DNA from 3 places in the Phormidesmis sp. 146-33 genome. Region 3 is predicted to be linked to each of the others. Evidence: predicted binding sites of a transcription regulator. Region 3 holds the regulator's gene; each other region holds the start of a gene.
The links. Region 3 encodes NtcA, which controls nitrogen genes in cyanobacteria. Its sites were predicted from a motif close to TTTGTANNNNNNNNTACAAA; they were not measured.
Positions count from the first base shown of each region.

Region 1: ACJ2PR_RS01600 (ferredoxin--nitrite reductase) is a predicted target of NtcA. The motif match lies at 3,165-3,184, and genes of this name have one in related genera.
Region 2: ACJ2PR_RS19330 (acetamidase/formamidase family protein) is a predicted target of NtcA. The motif match lies at 1,994-2,013, and genes of this name have one in related genera.

Region 1 is NZ_JBJPHU010000002.1:73,199-79,225, reverse strand. Features, by position in the region: gene ACJ2PR_RS01605 (CmpA/NrtA family ABC transporter substrate-binding protein) at 1-1,246, opposite strand, end outside; gene ACJ2PR_RS01600 (ferredoxin--nitrite reductase) at 1,471-3,009, opposite strand; gene ACJ2PR_RS01595 (QcrA and Rieske domain-containing protein) at 3,433-3,873, shown strand; gene ACJ2PR_RS01590 (hypothetical protein) at 4,001-4,237, shown strand; gene ACJ2PR_RS01585 (hypothetical protein) at 4,386-4,736, opposite strand; gene ACJ2PR_RS01580 (rhomboid family intramembrane serine protease) at 4,953-5,669, shown strand.
Region 2 is NZ_JBJPHU010000049.1:8,994-15,020, reverse strand. Features, by position in the region: gene ACJ2PR_RS19340 (hypothetical protein) at 2-232, opposite strand; gene ACJ2PR_RS19335 (NfeD family protein) at 381-617, shown strand; gene ACJ2PR_RS19330 (acetamidase/formamidase family protein) at 655-1,935, opposite strand; gene ACJ2PR_RS19325 (helix-turn-helix domain-containing protein) at 2,674-3,027, opposite strand; gene ACJ2PR_RS19320 (hypothetical protein) at 3,213-4,904, shown strand; gene ACJ2PR_RS19315 (hypothetical protein) at 4,904-5,491, shown strand; gene ACJ2PR_RS19310 (TRADD-N-associated membrane domain-containing protein) at 5,713-5,955, opposite strand.
Region 3 is NZ_JBJPHU010000032.1:43,536-49,562, reverse strand. Features, by position in the region: gene ACJ2PR_RS14985 (tetratricopeptide repeat protein) at 1-462, opposite strand, end outside; gene ACJ2PR_RS14980 (alpha/beta fold hydrolase) at 684-1,574, opposite strand; gene ACJ2PR_RS14975 (hypothetical protein) at 1,666-2,163, opposite strand; tRNA gene ACJ2PR_RS14970 (tRNA-Gly) at 2,318-2,389, shown strand; gene ntcA (global nitrogen regulator NtcA) at 2,905-3,576, shown strand; gene ACJ2PR_RS14960 (hypothetical protein) at 3,636-4,109, opposite strand; gene ACJ2PR_RS14955 (hypothetical protein) at 4,489-4,650, shown strand; gene ACJ2PR_RS14950 (carbon-nitrogen hydrolase family protein) at 4,828-5,640, shown strand; gene ACJ2PR_RS14945 (cation:proton antiporter) at 5,824-6,027, shown strand, end outside.

The DNA of each region.
Region 1 (6,027 bases), on a different contig from region 3:
GAGAAGCATCGGTCGGAATGGCGGCCGTTTGACCGATCGCTTTCGCCGCTTCTTTCCACAAATCTTCACGGTTGACCTTATCGACGAGTGCCTTCACATCGGTATCGGCTGCAAATCTGCCCCAGCGCATGTTCTCGGTGACAAACCAGGTGTCGTGGCTCTTATAGGGATAAGACGCATTCTCACGCCAAAATTTCATCATCAAGTCGCTATTTGCCAGCGTGCGACCGTTACCAAAGTCAAAGTTGCCCTTGGCTCGTTCCACGATGTCTTTTGCAGGAGCTTTCACATACTTATCAGCCGAGATGATTTCACACATCTCTTGTTTGTTTTCGTCTTTGTCGCACCAGACCTGAGCTTCTTGAATCGCCATCAAAATTGCTTTGGCCGCTTTAGGATTTTTATCAACCCAGTCCGCCCGCATTGTGAAGGCTTTTTCGGGGTGTGCTTTCCACAGTTCGCCTGTCGTGACGGCGGTGTAGCCGAGCTTTTTGTTGACTAGACGACCGTTCCAGGGTTCACCCACACAGAAGGCATCCATTGTTTTGGTTTCCATGTTGGCTACCATTTGGGGCGGCGGTACGACGACGAGATCCACATCGTTTTCAGGATCAATGCCCCCTGCTGCTAACCAGTAGCGCATCCACAAGTCGTGAGTCCCCGCCGGGAAGGTAACAGCCGCCTTGAATTTCTTACCCGCCGCTTTTGCAGCTTCAACTTTGGCTTTCAACGGAGCGCTATCGGCGGCTAGTTTCAAATCTAAGTAATCGTTGGCAACGGAGATCCCCTGTCCATCGGTATTCAATCTCGCCAAAATGTACATCGGCAGCGGCGTATTGCCTTTGGTGATCTTGCCAGAAGCCATCATGTAGGGCATCGGAGTCAGAATGTGCGCCCCATCAATGCCGCCTCTGTCAGACCCTAGCTCAATGTTGTCGCGTGTCACAGCCCACGAGGTTTGTTTAGAAACGGTGACATCCGTCATGCCGTACTTCTTAAACAGTCCTTTCTCTAACGCAATCACGAGTGGCGCACAGTCCGTCAGCGCGATAAAGCCCAGTTTTGCAGTCGGCGTTTCTGGCGTTTCGACACTCCCCGAATTGACAGCAGGAATCGCACTGGGTGAACTGGCAGAACTCGCGGTCGTCTTGGTCTTATTCGGAGAACTACAGCCATTGACAAGAATCGTTCCGGCTGCGGCTGCACCTGCGGTGATGATAAATTTCCGTCTTGAGAGGTCACTCATGAATCGTCTTCCAAAATTAAGTTTGCTGGGAAAGGAAAGGAGGGATGAGGGATGAGGGATGAGGGATGAAAGGAATCTTCAGGTTTGAGTTCTAAGTTCTGAGTTCCGAGTTCCGAGTTCCGAGTTCTGAGTTCTGAGTTCTGAGTTCTGAGTTCTGAGTTCTGAGTTCTGAGTTCCGAATTCTAAAATGCTGAATCCTTTACCGCTCCCTCATCCCTCATCCCTCATCTCTCCCTTGTTTTTGCGCCAAACTGCTGCGTGAGAATCTCTTGCAGAATGGGCTTGAGATCTTCACAGGGAATGCCTTTACGAACACAGGTGCCCAGGTGAGCATCTTTGCCGACTTTGCCACCCATATAGAGATCGACTCCTTCGACGGTGCGCCCGTCTTTGCGGACTTTGGTGCCCATCAGACCGATATCAGCAACCTGGGGCTGACCACAGGAGTTGGGGCAACCTGTCCAATGGATTCTCACCGGGTGCGGGCACTCGATTTCGGCTTCCAGTTCTTTGATCATTGCCACGGCTCGATTTTTGGTTTCGATCAGGGCAAAGTTGCAAAACTGGGAGCCAGTGCAAGACACCAACGCACGAGAAAGGTTTTCTGGCTGAGTCGAAAATCGCTGAACGATCGCTTCCTCTAACAGTGCCGTCAGTCGCGAATCGGGCACATTGGGAATGATGATGTTTTGCTCAACGGTAAGGCGAATCTCTCCACTGCCATAGACTTCAGCTAGACGAGCAATGTCAAACATGTCTGGAGCAAACAACCGACCCACAGGAACGTGTAAGCCGACATAGTTGAGTCCGGGTTGCTTTTGGGCGTAGACTCCAATGTGATCGCGCTTGTCCCAGAGAATCTCGTCTTTGGCGGCGGCGGGTTGCAATGTGTGGCCGATTTGAGTCTCAACTTGCGATCGAAACTTCTCAATCCCCCACTCGTCAATCAGCCACATCAAGCGGGATTTTTGACGATTGGCGCGCAGACCGTGATTGCGGTAGACAATCAAAATCGCTTCACACAAAGCCACCACATCACTCGGCGGCACCCAGACATTCATCGAAATCGCTGCCTCACACCGCTTGGCAGAGAAGAATCCTCCTACCAACACGTTGAAACCAAGCTCATCACCCTGATAGGCAGGCACAAAGGCAATGTCGTTGATCTCCGCATGGACAGAATTATCGCGACACCCGGCGATCGCAATGTTGAATTTACGCGGCAGATTCGTAAACGCAGGATTGCCAACACCGTTGCTTGTGATCATGTCCTGGACTTGTATCGCCAATTCACGAGTATCAATCAATTCATCAGCATCAATGCCAGCGACAGGCGATCCGGTAATATTGCGGACATTATCCATCCCGGATTGCACGCTGGTCAGCCCTGACTGTTCAAACTTGTTGAAAATATCGGGCAAATCTTCGATCCGCACCCCTCTAAGCTGAATGTTTTGGCGGGTTGTAATGTCTCCATTGCCATCTTCGCCATAGCGCTGTACGATTTCAGCCAGCGTCCGCATCTGTCCACTGGTGAGAATTCCAGTTGGAAACCGCATTCTCATCATGAACTTGCCGGGAGTCACCGGGCGAAAAAACACCCCTAGCCATTTGAGTCGGTGGTCACGATCGGTTTCGTCGATCGCTTCCCAGCCTACTTGAGCAAATTGTGCCAGGTCGGCCTTGACTGCAAGACCATCTTTCTCGGCTTTTAACTTCTCGAACTTATTGAGGGTCGCGGCTGATGAAATAGTGTCTGTCATGGAGGGTGCCTAGAAATAAAAAGTGTCCCAACCGAAACACGGGCAGACGATCGACGCACCTGAATAGAAGAACCTGCGGAAGGTTGGATGTGGGGTGCGAGAATCGGGGTTGCGATTGCTCTTGAAGGTTAAGTTAGGCGAGATTACAGAGGAAATTCGTATACGTAGTTACAAAATATTTCCATGTATGAATTTTCTGCATAACTGTGATGCGGAAGATGCATTTTTATTTTTTTGGATGCATTTCCCCCGTAGACTAGCGATGGCGCTGTCGATCGCTTTGAGTTATTGTGCACTCGTTCTAGTTCTGCTCCCGGCACATCAAGTAAACTGTCCGGTTTGTCTACAAGCAGAAGGGATTTAGGGAACAGCAGCTAGACTTGAACCCGATCGAAAACTTTATCGCTTTCTGGAGAACACATCATGGATCGTCGAACTTTTTTATCTTGGGTGAGTTTGGGCTGGGTGGCGAGTAGCTTGCCTGTGGCGATCGTGGCCTGTTCGTCTAATTCTCAAACCGAAGCAAAACCTACGGCGAGTCCGGGGGCGGATGGCTTTGTGAAGGTGGGGGCGGCGACCGATCTGGATAAGTCTGGGCAGATTTTGAATGAGCAATTTGCGGCGGGCCCGTTGCTAGTCGTTCGCAATCCATCTGACCCCAAGGCAGTTGTCGCCGTCAATCCGACCTGTCCTCATCAGGGCTGTTTGGTGACCTGGAAGACAGAGCGTAAGTCGTTTGCTTGTCCCTGTCATGCGTCTCAATTTGCGGCGGATGGCAAAGTATTACAGGGGCCGGCTGTCAAGGGATTGGCAATGTATGAGGCCAAGGTTGAAGGAGATTCTATTTTGGTGAAGGGAAAATAGGACGTTGAGTGGTTGTTTTGTAGGTCAACAAAAGCGCGTCTTCCACATTTGGTCTTCCACTTTTGATAGATGAACGATCGCGCCTCTCAAACCATCCTTAGGGAATACCGATTTGGGAGATTTGACTATGACAACGACTACCGATAGCGCTCGTGCTCTCAGCAACCTCGAATACGATTTGCTCACGGTTCTTCAAAATAAAGCTGAAGCGGTGAAGGCTTACGACACCTACATTCAAGATGCTCAAAGCATGAATTCTCAGCCCTGTGTTGAACTCTTTCAAAAATTGAAGGAAGAAGACATGCAAAAGGCTCAAGAAATTCGGCATCATCTACAACAAGTCATGCAAAACGGCAAAATGTAAGTTGTTAAATATAAGCTGTTGAATTCATTGAGCAAATTGTTTTAGAAAGACGCATCTTTTTTTAGATTGTGCGCTTTAGCTAAAAGACCCCTGACTTCTATAAGAAATTGGGGGTCTCATTTATTTGAGCGTTGGAATACTTTAAACTTTACTGTCTCAACTTGACGCACATTCCCTCTCTCCTCCAGCGATCGCACAGTTTGTCTGTGTAGTTAGTGTCGAAAAGTTTTAGTGCTTCAGCAACAGAGGTAAGCCGACGATGGGTTTTGAATGGAGTGCCGTTAGGATAGTCGGGCGATCGCCACACCTTCAGCGTGTATTGAGTATTGTTGTCATTCGCCCAGAGTTCAAATTCATAGCTGTGGGATCTCCCTGTTTGGCGATCGTAGTAACCCCCACTCCCATTGTTTGCCAGAAATTTGGCAGATGCAATTTGAGGCGTTGTAAACATCAATCCTAAAGCTAATATCGGCAATGCGACTTTTGCAAAACTCACCATAATTGACTGACTGATCCATCAAGTTTACCTCTCAGATATAGACAGGTTTTGCTACTTTCATCTCAGAGATTATGCGTGGTTCTTCGTAAATTTATGAGCGATCGACTTCGCTTCACACGCAGGATCAAAATCCGTAGAATCTGTCTAGAGGGGAACAGACAAGCTCGATCGAAATACGTTATCTTTCAGCCAAATGATAGTTAGGGAAAAAGTCCAGTGTTTCCTCTTAGCGATGACAATCCAACGCGGATCACGCCATATGTCACTTATGGTTTGATTGCAGCAAACATACTTGTCTTTCTATACGAATTGAGCCTGACTCCTCAGCAGTTAGAATCTTTCTTCTACACCTGGGCGGTTGTTCCTCGGCAATTGACGGCGAACTTTTCGGGGGCACCCATCGACGCGAGTGGGTTTCCAGAATGGGTGACGCTAATCACATCACAGTTTTTGCACGGCGGCTTTTTGCACATCATCGGCAATATGCTGTTTCTTTGGATTTTTGGCAACAACGTCGAAGATCAGTTAGGGCATGTCAAATATTTAATCTTTTACCTTGGCTGTGGCGTTTTGGCAGCGCTGTCACAGTGGTTTTTTTCATCAGGGTCGGCCGTGCCGTCATTAGGAGCCAGTGGGGCGATCGCTGGCGTAATGGGTGCCTACATTCTGCGCTTTCCCAAAGCCTCGATTCTCACACTGATTCCGCTAGGCTTCTTCTTTTGGACTTTTCGGATTCCAGCGGTCGCTTATTTAGGCATCTGGTTCTTTCAACAAGCATTGTATGGGATCGCCAGCCTGCAAGCAAAAACAAATATTGGTATGGAAAGCGGTGGAGTCGCCTACTGGGCCCACGCAGGCGGATTTGTGTTTGGGGCAATTTTGGGGCCGTTACTGGGACTGTTTTCTAACGATTCGAGGGCGCGATCGTACTAGGGAGGAGGGCGCTTTGTGAAGAGGGATGAGGGATGAAGGATGAGGGATGAATAGAGGTGGTTCTGTCCTTTATTCTGGGATGGTTTGTATCTGAGTCGTTTGATTTTGCGAAAACCCTTAAGCTGAGACTTCTTTGCGTGAGCAAAAGTCCTTTTTAGGGGTTTTTGACTTGAAGGGAGAGTGACTACTTCGTATCGTACTCTACAGAAAGTTATGGTTTGGGGTTGCAAGTGTTCATCACTGCATCTGATAATCAGACTATAGGGATGCTTATGTTCTGAGTTTTGGCTTGGGTGTGCTTCAGAAAAATGGATCAGTCAAAGGACGATCGTTTCGCTAATTTTTAGACAAGACTGCG
Region 2 (6,027 bases), on a different contig from region 3:
TTTAATGCAAATGGTTAAGTTGTTGATTAGAGTTGGTTTCAGCCGTGAGACTGCACTGTTGAGATGTGGAGTGATTGAGGTAGCTCAAGTACATTGCAGAAGAAAAGCTCATTGCTCCTATGAGCGAAAAAGCTGAGAACATGCAGCAGATAGCGACTAGAGCGATCTTTTCATCTTTATTCTGAGCTAGTTTGGCTAACTGCTGAAGTAGATGAGTTGTCAATCTAAACATTACTAAGTCCCTCTCGTAAACCGTTAATATTTAGTGATTTTCTAACGATTTGGTCACGTCTCTGGACTCAGGTATAGAGGAAGAACAATGCGTGACGTTATTCGATTTCCATCACTTTATTGTGTAGGACGTAATGAGGACAAGCGGTATGATCGACCTAAAAAGACCGCAGCGTTTTGAAGAAACTTATGTTGGAGAGGGGATTATCACGCAGGTTATTTACCCTCAAAAACTTTGGCAGATTGAGTTTCGCGGCAGTTTTTGGACAGCAGAATCTAGATATCCATCGATCTTTTTGCCAGGTGATTTTGTTCAGGTAATTGGTTTGCGAGGAATCAAACTTCAAATTGAGCCTCTAATCCTTAACCAGCAACTTTCTCAATAAATGACTCCTAATCTTTGAAGACATTGAATAAAGGTAATCAACTCGGCATGAACAAGCTTTTTGGGACAGCAGCATGGCATCCCTGACGGATATCCACTACCTGAGTTACGCCGAAGTCTACTCCGACCGAGATTAAGCTGTAAGCCTCATCAGGACTCATCTTTCGCTTCTTCACCAGGAAATCAAGCATTTGATCAGCCGACTGTCTCATTGCTTTATTCAAGTCCTCATTGAAACCATGTGTGATCCAGTGGGAATCGGTTTCTAGAATGGGGTTTGTGATCTGAAAGTCTTTCAACACGAAGATTTGGAAGTAGCCGTTTAGAGAAGCTTCGATCGCGGTTCCCGACAGTTCTGCATCCCCTTGCGCCATGTGAGAATCGCCTACAAAGAAGTTTGCGCCTTTGTTGAAAACGGGATAATACATCGTTGCCCCCGCCCCAATGCGCCAATTATCGATGTTGCCTCCAAACGGGCCAGGTGGAATGCTGTTAATTCGCCCACTTTCGCCCGGAGCCACACCCATCACCCCGAAGTGGGGACGCATCGGAATCGCAACCTTGGCTTTGACTTTTTGCCGAGCAGCCGGATCAGGAGGCGTGACCAACCCAGGTTTATCGTAGAGCGGACGGCCTTTGAAATCGTAGGCAAACTCAGGGCGAGCTAGATTTGCTTCAAAGTCGAGCTTGTAAATAGTGATCCGCTCTTTCTTGAAGGTATTGTATAGATAGCCCCAGTGAGCCGCGATGTTGCTGCCATAGGGTAGACGCGGTTGAGTCTTAAGGATGCGTACCATCAGCGTGTCGCCGGGTTCTGCTCCTTTGACTTGAATCGGGCCTGTCATAATGTGAACCCCTGGGCCACGATCGGTTACCTGGTCATACACTGCTTTTACCCCATCATCCATCAACAGATCAGGGGCATCTCCAGCGTGGTGAGTTAATGCCTCGATGTAGATAATGTCTCCTGAGTCCACGGTGAGAACTGGGGGCAACGTCTTGTCAAAGAACCCCCAGAAGCAGTTTTTAGGCGTGGCTTTAAGGATATGCAGATTTTTAGCATCTCGAATAGTATTAGCCGCCGCTAACATCTCGTCTTTAGCTTCCGCCGGATCGCGCTTGAATCCCTGACTCAATCCCAGTGCGGTTGCGGCTCCCATTGAAGCGAAGAAAGCACGACGAGACTGTTTTGAGAGAAATTGAGCAGGAGGGCGATCGTCCAACTCATCCTCTAGCTCAATCGGCTCCTGGTCGGTCGAAGGCTGACTATGAGTGTGATGGTCATGGTCGTGCTGATGTCCCTGCTCCTGTTCCGTCATCTGAGCTTATCCTCACACATTCAGTATGGGATTACTCAACCATGAGAGATAATCAGTGATTGTATTGCGGAATACAGGAAACTCAGACTGTGACTGAATTATGGTCTGCATGGCGAGACCGCTAATCAGCGCGAGTATTTTGAATTGAGTTGATCATGTAAATGATACTTGTTCCACCTTCACTACTTCAAGGCAGAGTCCGTAACGATCGCTCTAGTTCTACATGGCTGAGGTTATTGTGACATCGAAGAAACATCACTGTGATGTCATAAAAAGGCTGTTCCCTGGTCTATCACTATCTCCGTTTCTTGATCAGTTCGGCAATCGGGACTAAGTTGGCATCCTCCGTAAAGCCCAACCTGCTGCTTATCAGGTAGTGAGCAACTGCGGTGAGGATCTCGCTCAGTATCAAGCGATCCATTGGCTGGCAGATTAGATATTTCAGAACTTCTGTCCTATCACTATTCGTTAGCTTGTTCAGTGAGGACATAGCCTCTCGCAGCGGGAGAGATTGATGACCGTCCATTTCTCTGAACATATTTTCTTCTTTCATACAACCGTAGAATTGCCCTGATAAATGTAATCCAAACAACATTGACTCACTTGTTTGAGATCACGTCAATCGGGATTGTTACGGCGAATGAGATGTGTTTATTGATACTTGAATAAATTCAGACAGCAAAAAAATATCAGCTCGCAGCCATCAGACCTTGAAAGGGTTATTGGATGTGAATTGAGTTATGCCGAAATTAGTTGTTTAGCAGGCTGTCCTTGCTGAAGTTTGTCAGCGACTACGAGAAGAAGCTGTGCAAGTTCCAGGCTGCTCATTCCCTCGATCGACGGCTTTTGTGAAGGGGGTGCTGTTTCTACGAAGGACGGAGTTGTTCCCGCAAGTTGTAGGCAGAAATCTCTTTTAGCGCCTGGTGAGAGTTCATCCATCCCATCCAGTAGGGATTGCAAGGTGTTACAGGACGGGTTGGTTTTGCCTTTGCGAAATTCGCTGATGTGGGTCTGACTAAAGCCCGTTACTTCAGATAAACGCTTACCTGTAATTCCGTGAATCCTCAGAGTTTTATCAAAAATATCGTGCATATTTAACCCAGAGCGTATAAGATTTAATCGAACGTATATTGAGTACGCTTCCCACGAATCTTAAGTTCATTCTAGTCCATCACTCTTTCATGTGAATAGCCCCAAAGTGACAAAATTTCAAGTCTCAATTGTTTATCTCAGAAAAGAAAGCAGTTCTCAATCTGGACAAGAGGAGATGTAGCCCAATGGTTGCCCTTTCTACTGAAGACCAGCACCATGCCCCGCTTCCTCTTGATCCGTTGGGCAAAAAGTTTTGTCAGTTGTTCCCCTATCTCTGGCAGCCCATTGTAGGACAGAACGAACCTGATCCCAACTGGCAAACCATCACCAAGTACCCAATGCGTCCTCGCGTCCTTTGGAGGCAGTGGCAGGATGCGAACCAACTGGTGGGAGTGCGGTTTGACTCTCTGACCTGCTACGGGATGCTGGACATCGATCGCCAGAGTCCCTATCATCCAGCCAACGACCCAACCGCCCTGAAACTGATTCGAGCCGCGCTGGAAACGATCGGGCTGTATCGCAGTATTTTAATCCGCTCCAGTTTCTCAGAAGGCTTACACCTTTACATCCCGCTACCCATCCCCATGCCCACTTTTGGGATAGCCAGCGCCATCAGGCAGTGTCTCGAAGCGCAGGGGTTAGAAGTAAAAGCCGGACAGCTTGAAATCTTTCCCAACTGTAAGGCCTTCGCTCTTCCGGGCACCTACACCGAGTACAACGCCCATCGCTTACCTCTCCAGCCTAATTCTGGCTCCTGTCTATTGGATGACGATGGCAGCCCGATCAACGGCGGATTAGAGCGCTTCTTTCAGAGTTGGGATATGGCAGCCGTCGGACAGTCGATCGAAGAGTTGCAGGGCGCGATCGCCATTGCGAGATCGAGTAATAAAGTCAGACGACACCGCAGAGCCACGATCGTCGAAGACTGGCGCAATGACCTGCAAACCGAGATACAGGAAGGCTGGACGGGACACGGACAGACGAATCATTTATTGAAGACGATCGCTTGTTACGGGGTGGTTTTTGAGGGATTAAAAGGGGATGCCCTGAGTGACTTTGTTCAAGAGACAGCGATCGGTTCTCCTGGATATGAGCAGTGGTGCCGACATCAACATGAGATCGGGATGCGATCGAAGGTGTGGGCGCGATCGACGGAAGGCTACTACTGGAAATTGGGCGATCCTCCCAGTCGATCAGGATCGATTCATGGTGAGGCTCCAGAAAATAACGTCGTTCCCTTCAATACAGTCCGCTCAGAAGACGCACAGAGACGCATCAGGGAGACGGTGAAGCAGTTGGAGCAAGAAGGCCAGCTTCCCTTGACGGCGACGGCTCGAATGAGGGCGATCGTGCAACAAGGTATCAGTTCCAAAACGCTGTACCGTCACCTCGATCTGTGGCATCCAACCCATTACCAGAGCGACCCCTTGCGGGTAACTCGGAGAGATCGTTTGGGATCGTGTAAAACATCTGAACTAGAGGTGATCCCAGCGATCTTTGAAGGGGTTTCTGTAAAAGTAGCCGAATCGTCAAAACCTTTTGACAGCAAGGGATTTTACACCTTGAAGGGAAATATGAAGAGTGTAAGGGCTGAAACTGGTTCGAGTCCAAACTTTTCTGATCTCCTTCAACAGTTAGAAAGTCCTGAACTCCCACAAACCCCCCGCCGCGACCCCTCAACCAATTTTTCTGCGGTAGGTAAATTCTCAAATGCCCTGCAACTCAGTCTGCTAGAGGGTTTGCTGGAAACTCCCCCCGCCGGAGTCTATCATTCATCCTCCTCAAGTCGAGAGCAAGTCTGGGTGTTGGTGAAGCTCCTTCAGATGTGGATGGACGGCTATCAAAACTTTGTGCGACTGCTGCGAAAGAGAGAGTGATGGCGAAGGTGAAAATGCCTTTGAGGGGCGAACAAATTGCTTTACCCCTAGAACATGGCAGACCAGGTGAGATGACGGCGGCTAGTCCCTTTCCTGTACGGTTCTTGTTGCTGCAACGAGGTAAGGATGTCCCGTGGATGGGGTTGGCCCTTGCCCAAAACGATCGCTATTTGCGAGTCCGTTACGTTGAGGCGGGTCAGATGCGGGAGAGTGATGTACCCAGGCAGCGATTACTTTCGCTCAAAGAGACGATCGTCAAGGTTGAGGTCAATAAAGCCGAAGCGTTCCATGACGAGATGGCACGATTGGAGCAGGAACGCGATCGCTTGAAGGCTGAAGGAACAATCGCGCTTCCCGGCTGCTGGATTGAAACGGGAGTCGTCAAAGGGCGACAATTTAGACAGGCATGGTGGCGCAGTGGGAAGGCGATGTTTCCTTCAAAACGTGTCCCCGGCGAGATGGTTAAGACCTGCTACATCGGGGAGGAGGGAGGAATGGAACATCAGGAGGCGATCGCTGCCAGGAAGAGACGAAATCGATTGAAGTGGGTCGATCGACGGTTGAGTAAATTACTGGAGGGTGTGTGATGGCTGGATTTGGAAAACCTAAACCGACTGAGGCAGATAAGCTGGTTGAGCCACAGTACTTAAGACAGGTGTAGAGTGTGGTGAACTCAAATGAGAATCGCTGTAAGTTTGGGAGATATTCAAAGCCTATTTATCAATGGGTGCTCGATGATTATATTTCTGCTGCTCAATCCACCATACATTAGCTGGTTTCTTCAAGCAGTCTGGCATAACAATCTATCCTAAAGACAACGTTCAAGCATCTCATGTAATTCCTCTTTAGACTCTTTGGCAAACTGTATACTACCTAAGCTGGCGATCGCTCCCCCTGCGGTTGTAATCGACGCGGCTGGAATTTTGCCTAAATAAAGGAGTCCAATCCCTAGCAGTGTGATTAGTGCAGATCCTGCTGTGACGGATATTGCAAGATTGTAGCTATGGTGAACCTGGCGCAATAATTCTCGCAGGATTTCTTTCTCAATCATACTGCTATCAGCATTATCAATCTGATTTGACTTTGTAATTTTCGTCAGTCTGCACTTCATTGATGCTGAGCC
Region 3 (6,027 bases):
TCGCGCCAGGGTCAGACTTTGCTGCTGATATTCAACCGCCTTGGGGTGATCTGCCAGGTGACGATAGGCATTGCCCAGCGTACCCAACACTTTGACGCTACTGAGGTAGCTTTTGATTTTTTGAGCCAAGCCCAGACTGCGTTGAGAATAATCGATCGCCTCAGCATAGTCTCCCACGCTATAGCAAGCCATTCCCAAACTGCCCAAAGCCTTCTCAACGCCCTGCTGATCATCAATCTCCAAATAAATCGCTTGGGCCTGCTGGAGTCGCTGAAGCGCGAGTTGAAACTGTCCCGCTTGATGCTGCTCGATGCCCTCTCTGAGCAAGCGATCGGCTTCTGATTTACGAACGTCTGCTGATTGAATCAGGGTCGCATCGCAAGGCTGAATGTCTGGAGAAATGGTTTCGCGATCGTCTCCCACATTCTCCACTTGACCGTGTGCTTGATTCCGGTCACTCATAAGTACACGCCTCTAAACTCGCTTTGCTGAATTCTTCCAACAAGACTGAGGGTTCAGCAGATCGAATGTTGCAGGGTCAGAGATGCGTCTCGTCTGCCCCAGCCTGCAATCTCAAATCTGATCAGCCTATCGGTTCCGAGGCTAACTTTTTTTCTGACAAGGCTAATCCGTAAATACGCTCACCTCCCGCATCCGTCTTTATAAAGTTCTCAGTGTCGTCCTCAGAGTTTTTTCTGGGCCAACCATTCCAACACTTGGGCATTCACGACTTCGGGGCGTTCGTCATGGGGACAGTGCCCCGTATCTGGGATGCCGACAAATTGCACATCATGGGTGTCAGTGAGCGATCGATAAATCTCAGCGCCTGCGATCGGTGTCCAGGGATCAGCTTCGCCCCACAACACCAACAGCGGCACCTTAATTTTAGGAAACAATTCCGTTGGTCGAGGGCCAGCCGGAGCCGAGAGAATCGACGCAAACACTTTTTGGGCACCCGGATCGCAAGACGGCTCGTGCAGCAGATCGACTAACTCGTCTGTAATTGCATCAGGATCGCGATAAACCTGCTTGAGACTGTTGCGAATTCGAGCTTTTTGACGGACGCGATCGAAGAGCCATGGCCCAAACGCTTGAGAACTCACAACTTTTGAGAAAGTACCCATGATCATCCGCAATGGCAGATTTAACTCTTCAGGTCGGTGATTGAGTCCTCCAGCAGGATTGAGCAACACGCCCCCAGCCGAGATTTCGGGATGTTCGGCTAACAGCATCAGACAGAGCAAGCCGCCGATCGAGTTACCGACAAATACGGTAGGCTGCTGAATCTTGGCGGCCCAAAAGTCGCGGATCAACTCGACCCAAAGCTCCAGGTTATAGTCCAATTCAGGCTTTGAGGAACCGCCAAACCCCAGCAGATCGAGAGCAAACACCTGGTAGCCAGCCTCAGCGAGAACGGGAATATTTTTGCGCCAGTGTCCGATTGAGGCCCCAAATCCATGAATTAATACCAAAGGCTGGCCTGTCCCCATAGACACATAGCGAATCTGATGCCCTTGCCATTCCCAAGTTTGTCGCTCAAAAGTTGCTGGAGTCGGAAGTTGCTCTACTGTCACGGTTCGTTTTGTGAAGTTTTCTTAAGACTTCTCCATCATAATATTTCACGTCTAAATTTTCAGCGTCCAGCGCGTTCTGAGTTAAAGCCACCTACTTTCCTGATTTCTTTAGCTCTGATGGCGACTGGAGCGCCTGGTCAAGAACAACGCGAGCGGTCTCGGCTTGAGAACGAGCTTCTCGGTAGCGCATGTTGGTCTGAGCATAGGTTTTGAGAACCTTGAAGCCTTCTTTGAGGCTGTTGATTTCTTCTTCGCTGACTAGCTCATCCGTAAAGAGAATGTCGATTTGTTCGCGAACTTGCAGCGCTTCAGAGCGTGATTCTTGAGCCTTGAGTTTGAGGGTTGCCAGACTGCTAAGAACCTGAACGGCTTGATTGAGGGCATCTTCATCACTGGAAGCGATCGCGCCTTGATCTTTAATTTCGATAAAGTGCTGCGGCCCAAAGCCATCCGTTAGCTCGGTGGGCAGTTTGCCGTCATCCATTAGTTCCATCAGTTGATCCATTGCCTTCTCGCGAGCTTTGGCAGAATCCTTACCAGAGACCGTGAGAATGACTTCGGGACTTTGAGCAAGCGTGTATTGAACCATAAAAAGTAGGAGGTAAGGAGTATGGATGTTCTTTTTTCATCCTTCTACATCCTATATGCTGAGAAGCGATGCGATTTCCTGATTTCCGGCTTTTTGGTTTTTCAGGCTTGACATCTCTATGAGTATCTGCAATAGTAGAACTTGTCCGAATTTTGCGGGTATAGCTCAGTGGTAGAGCGTCACCTTGCCAAGGTGAATGTCGCGCGTTCGAATCGCGTTACCCGCTTTTTAATTAAAAATTTTTTAATCCCAGATTGATGAATTCTCAATGCAAGAGTTGAATGTCTTCGACTAAAAGGCAGCACCCTAAAAGTCTCTAGAGCTTTCGGTAAATTAAGCTCCTTGACGCTGGGTAATACCGCTCTTCAACACGGTCATCGTTCTGAAATCTTCAACTCACAACGTACTTTTTGACAAGCTTATTACTGAATTGATCTTTGAATCGATCTATTGATTAATCTATTGACTTCCAGCCTGATTAAGATGGGTAACAGATCTTAAAAATCTTCAGATGAACGACGAATTTAAGCTCAAACCTTAAGCAATTGTTAGAGACTTAGCTCAATCCCTGCAAAAATTCAACTACCTGGCAGAATAGTGTAGTATCGAGCACAAAAACTGCTTGAAGAGTAAGTTTAAGTGTTCTAAAGTCATCAATCTCTTACAGATCATCTGACAGCCAAGTAAAAACCGTTGCCAGGTCAATCAAGAGAGTTTAAGAGCACGAGTTCGACAAGGAACATGGTAGTGACCAAAGAGCGACCACTTGCAGCATTATTTCGCCAGATTGGGGGCGGTGCCTTTCCACCTGTCGTTGAGACGTTTGAGCGAGGCAAAACGATCTTCTTTCCAGGCGACCCCGCAGAACGAGTTTATTTTTTAGTCAAAGGTGCCGTCAAGCTTTCGAGAGTTTATGAGGCGGGTGAGGAGATTACGGTTGCCTTACTGCGAGAAAACAGCGTGTTTGGGGTACTGTCACTGATCACCGGGCAACGCGCCGATCGCTTTTATCATGCGGTTGCGTTCACATCGGTTGAGTTGCTGTCTGTTCAAATTGAGCAGGTTGAAAAAGCACTCAAAGACAACCCCGAACTCTGTCTGCTAATGCTGCGAGGGCTGTCGTCTCGAATTCTACAAACCGAAATGATGATCGAAACGTTGGCGCATCGAGATATGGGGTCGCGTCTGGTGAGTTTCTTGCTGATTCTCTGTCGCGATTTTGGCCTGCCCAGTCAAGAAGGGATCACGATCGACCTCAAGCTGTCTCATCAAGCCATTGCAGAAGCGATCGGCTCAACGCGGGTGACCGTGACTCGTCTGCTGGGAGACTTGCGACAGGACAAAATGATCTCTATTCACAAAAAGAAGATCACTGTCCACAATCCAGTCACCTTGAGTCAGCAGTTTACCTGATCGCTAGCCAGTCGGCGAAGCCTGAAGGCGTACAAATTTCAGGCTTCACACCTCGCCTATTACCAATCGTCTTCTCTAAATAGAAATTGACCTTCTGAATTGAGGTAGGGTGACTTCCAGCGGGTCAATTCTTTATCAGGGCAGATGTCTAGTCCTTCTCCCACGCCGTAGGGGTGCATTCCGCAGACTAGCACGTTGCCGTTGTAGGCTTGCCCATGATAGTGACGACAGCCGACACAGATGGGGTGTTGGTTGAGCAGCGGTTCTACAGTTTGCATCATCGGTTGGGCAGCTTCTCCGACCATGCCTTCAAACCCAAAATAGGCTTCTAAAACGGGGTTGACTAGCTCATTAATGTATTGGTCAATCTCATCTGTAAAGGTATTTTGTGCCTGTGCCGAAAGCTCGTCAGAAAGCTCTACAAACACGTTGACCACTTCTGTCACTTCTCTCGACACTTCAACAAAGAAGCCTTCGATGTGATCCGCGATCGTTTCTAACAGTTCAGAAAAATCTTTTTGCCACTCTTCCATAGGGTTCTCACCGGGGTTGCGTTCCAAAAGGGATGGATGATTGAGCGTTGATTCCCTTGTGTGAGGCTGCGCTAGATGGCTAAAGATTCCTACCATCAAAGGGTTCTATCCAAGGGAATAGCTTCGCTATCATAGCGCAAACTTTTATGGTTCAATCTGGTCAAAAAGAAGGCAATCGCTTTCTGATTTTGCGATTCTCACTAGCCCAAACGCCTTGAGAAGATTCAGTGATTTCAGAAGATTTGCAAAAGACTATAAATCAAAAAGTTTCTTCATATGTTCACAACAATTACGCGACAGAAATGCTGCTATCGCTAGAGGCATTGAGTTAGCTCTCTTGATTAAACTGAACCTGATTCTAAATTGGGAGACGCTCGTTGTGAACAATTCGATCGTGATGATTTTACTCTTGGGGCTGCTGCTGATGATGCTGATTGCTCCTTTTTCAGCGCTGTCTCTGGTGATGCTGGTAGTGTTGGTTTCAGCGATCGGCTGGACAGGTTGGCAACTAATCCGGACGTTGGTCAAAGGAGACGCTTAACTCAAAACAAAAAGCAGGGATCAATGGGTTTTCTGTGGCTTTAAAGTATGAGTAGGTCGAGAGTCTCGATCGCCTGATGCTTTTGTTAGATGACATCTGCAAAATTTTATTGCAATTAGGGGACGGCTCAAGATTTAAAATGCTTTTTCTACCTACCCGCTATTTTGAGCTAAACCCATGAAGTCTTACCTGGCTGCTGCAATTCAAATGAATAGTCTGCCCGATTTACACAAGAATCTGGCGCAGGCAGAAGAACTAATCGATCTCGCGGTGCGTCGAGGAGCGGAACTGGTTGGGTTGCCAGAAAACTTTTCTTTTTTGGGAGACGAGCAGGCAAAACTAGCCCAGTCTGAGGAAATTGCTCAAGAGAGCGAAAAGTTTCTCAAAACAATGGCGCAGCGTTTTCAAGTCACGATTTTGGGCGGCGGTTACCCTGTCCCGGTTGGCAACGGTAAAGTCTACAACACCGCCCTGCTGGTCGCCCCCAATGGTCAGGAAATTGCTCGCTATGAAAAAGTACATCTTTTTGATGTCAATTTGCCCGACGGCAACACGTACCGCGAATCGTCGATGGTCGTTGCTGGCTTGAAAATGCCGCCCGTCTACCCGACCAAAGAGCTAGGCAACCTGGGGCTGTCAGTCTGCTATGACGTGCGATTTCCAGAAATATATCGTCAACTATCACAGATGGGAGCAGAGGTGTTGTTTGTCCCCGCAGCGTTTACGGCACACACGGGCAAAGATCATTGGCAGGTTTTGCTACAGGCGAGAGCGATCGAGAATACCTGTTATGTGATTGCCCCCGCTCAAACCGGACGACACAATACGCTGCGTCAATCCCACGGTCACGCCATGATTGTTGACCCCTGGGGCGTGATTTTGGCAGATGCAGGCGACACACCAGGAGTGGCGATCGCGGCGATCGAACCCGCCCGTCTCGAACAAGTCCGCCGCCAAATGCCCTCTCTCCAACACCGAGTCTTTGTCTAGAGCAGTAAGGACTTTTGAATGAGTTCTGAATGGGTTTTGACTTGTCTCACTCACTCCTCAGTCCTCAGTCCTCACTCCTCAGTCCACACTCCTGACTCCACACTCCTGACTCCACACTCCTGACTCCACACTCCACAATGTAAAGAAGCTTGTACCATTGGAAGGGACGATTTTGAGTGAACCATGATCGATCCCTTCGCCTGGATAACGGCTTCTATTTACGATTCTGTTTTTGTCATCCCTCCGATTTTGGCGACTGCCGCCGAGACTGAAAATCCTTCTCTCGTGCTGGCAGGCGTGCTGTTGAGTTTGGTCGCTGTCTATCTAGCCAGCAAACTTGGGGGAGAAATTTGCGCCCGCATTGATCTGCCTCCGGTGTTGGGAGAG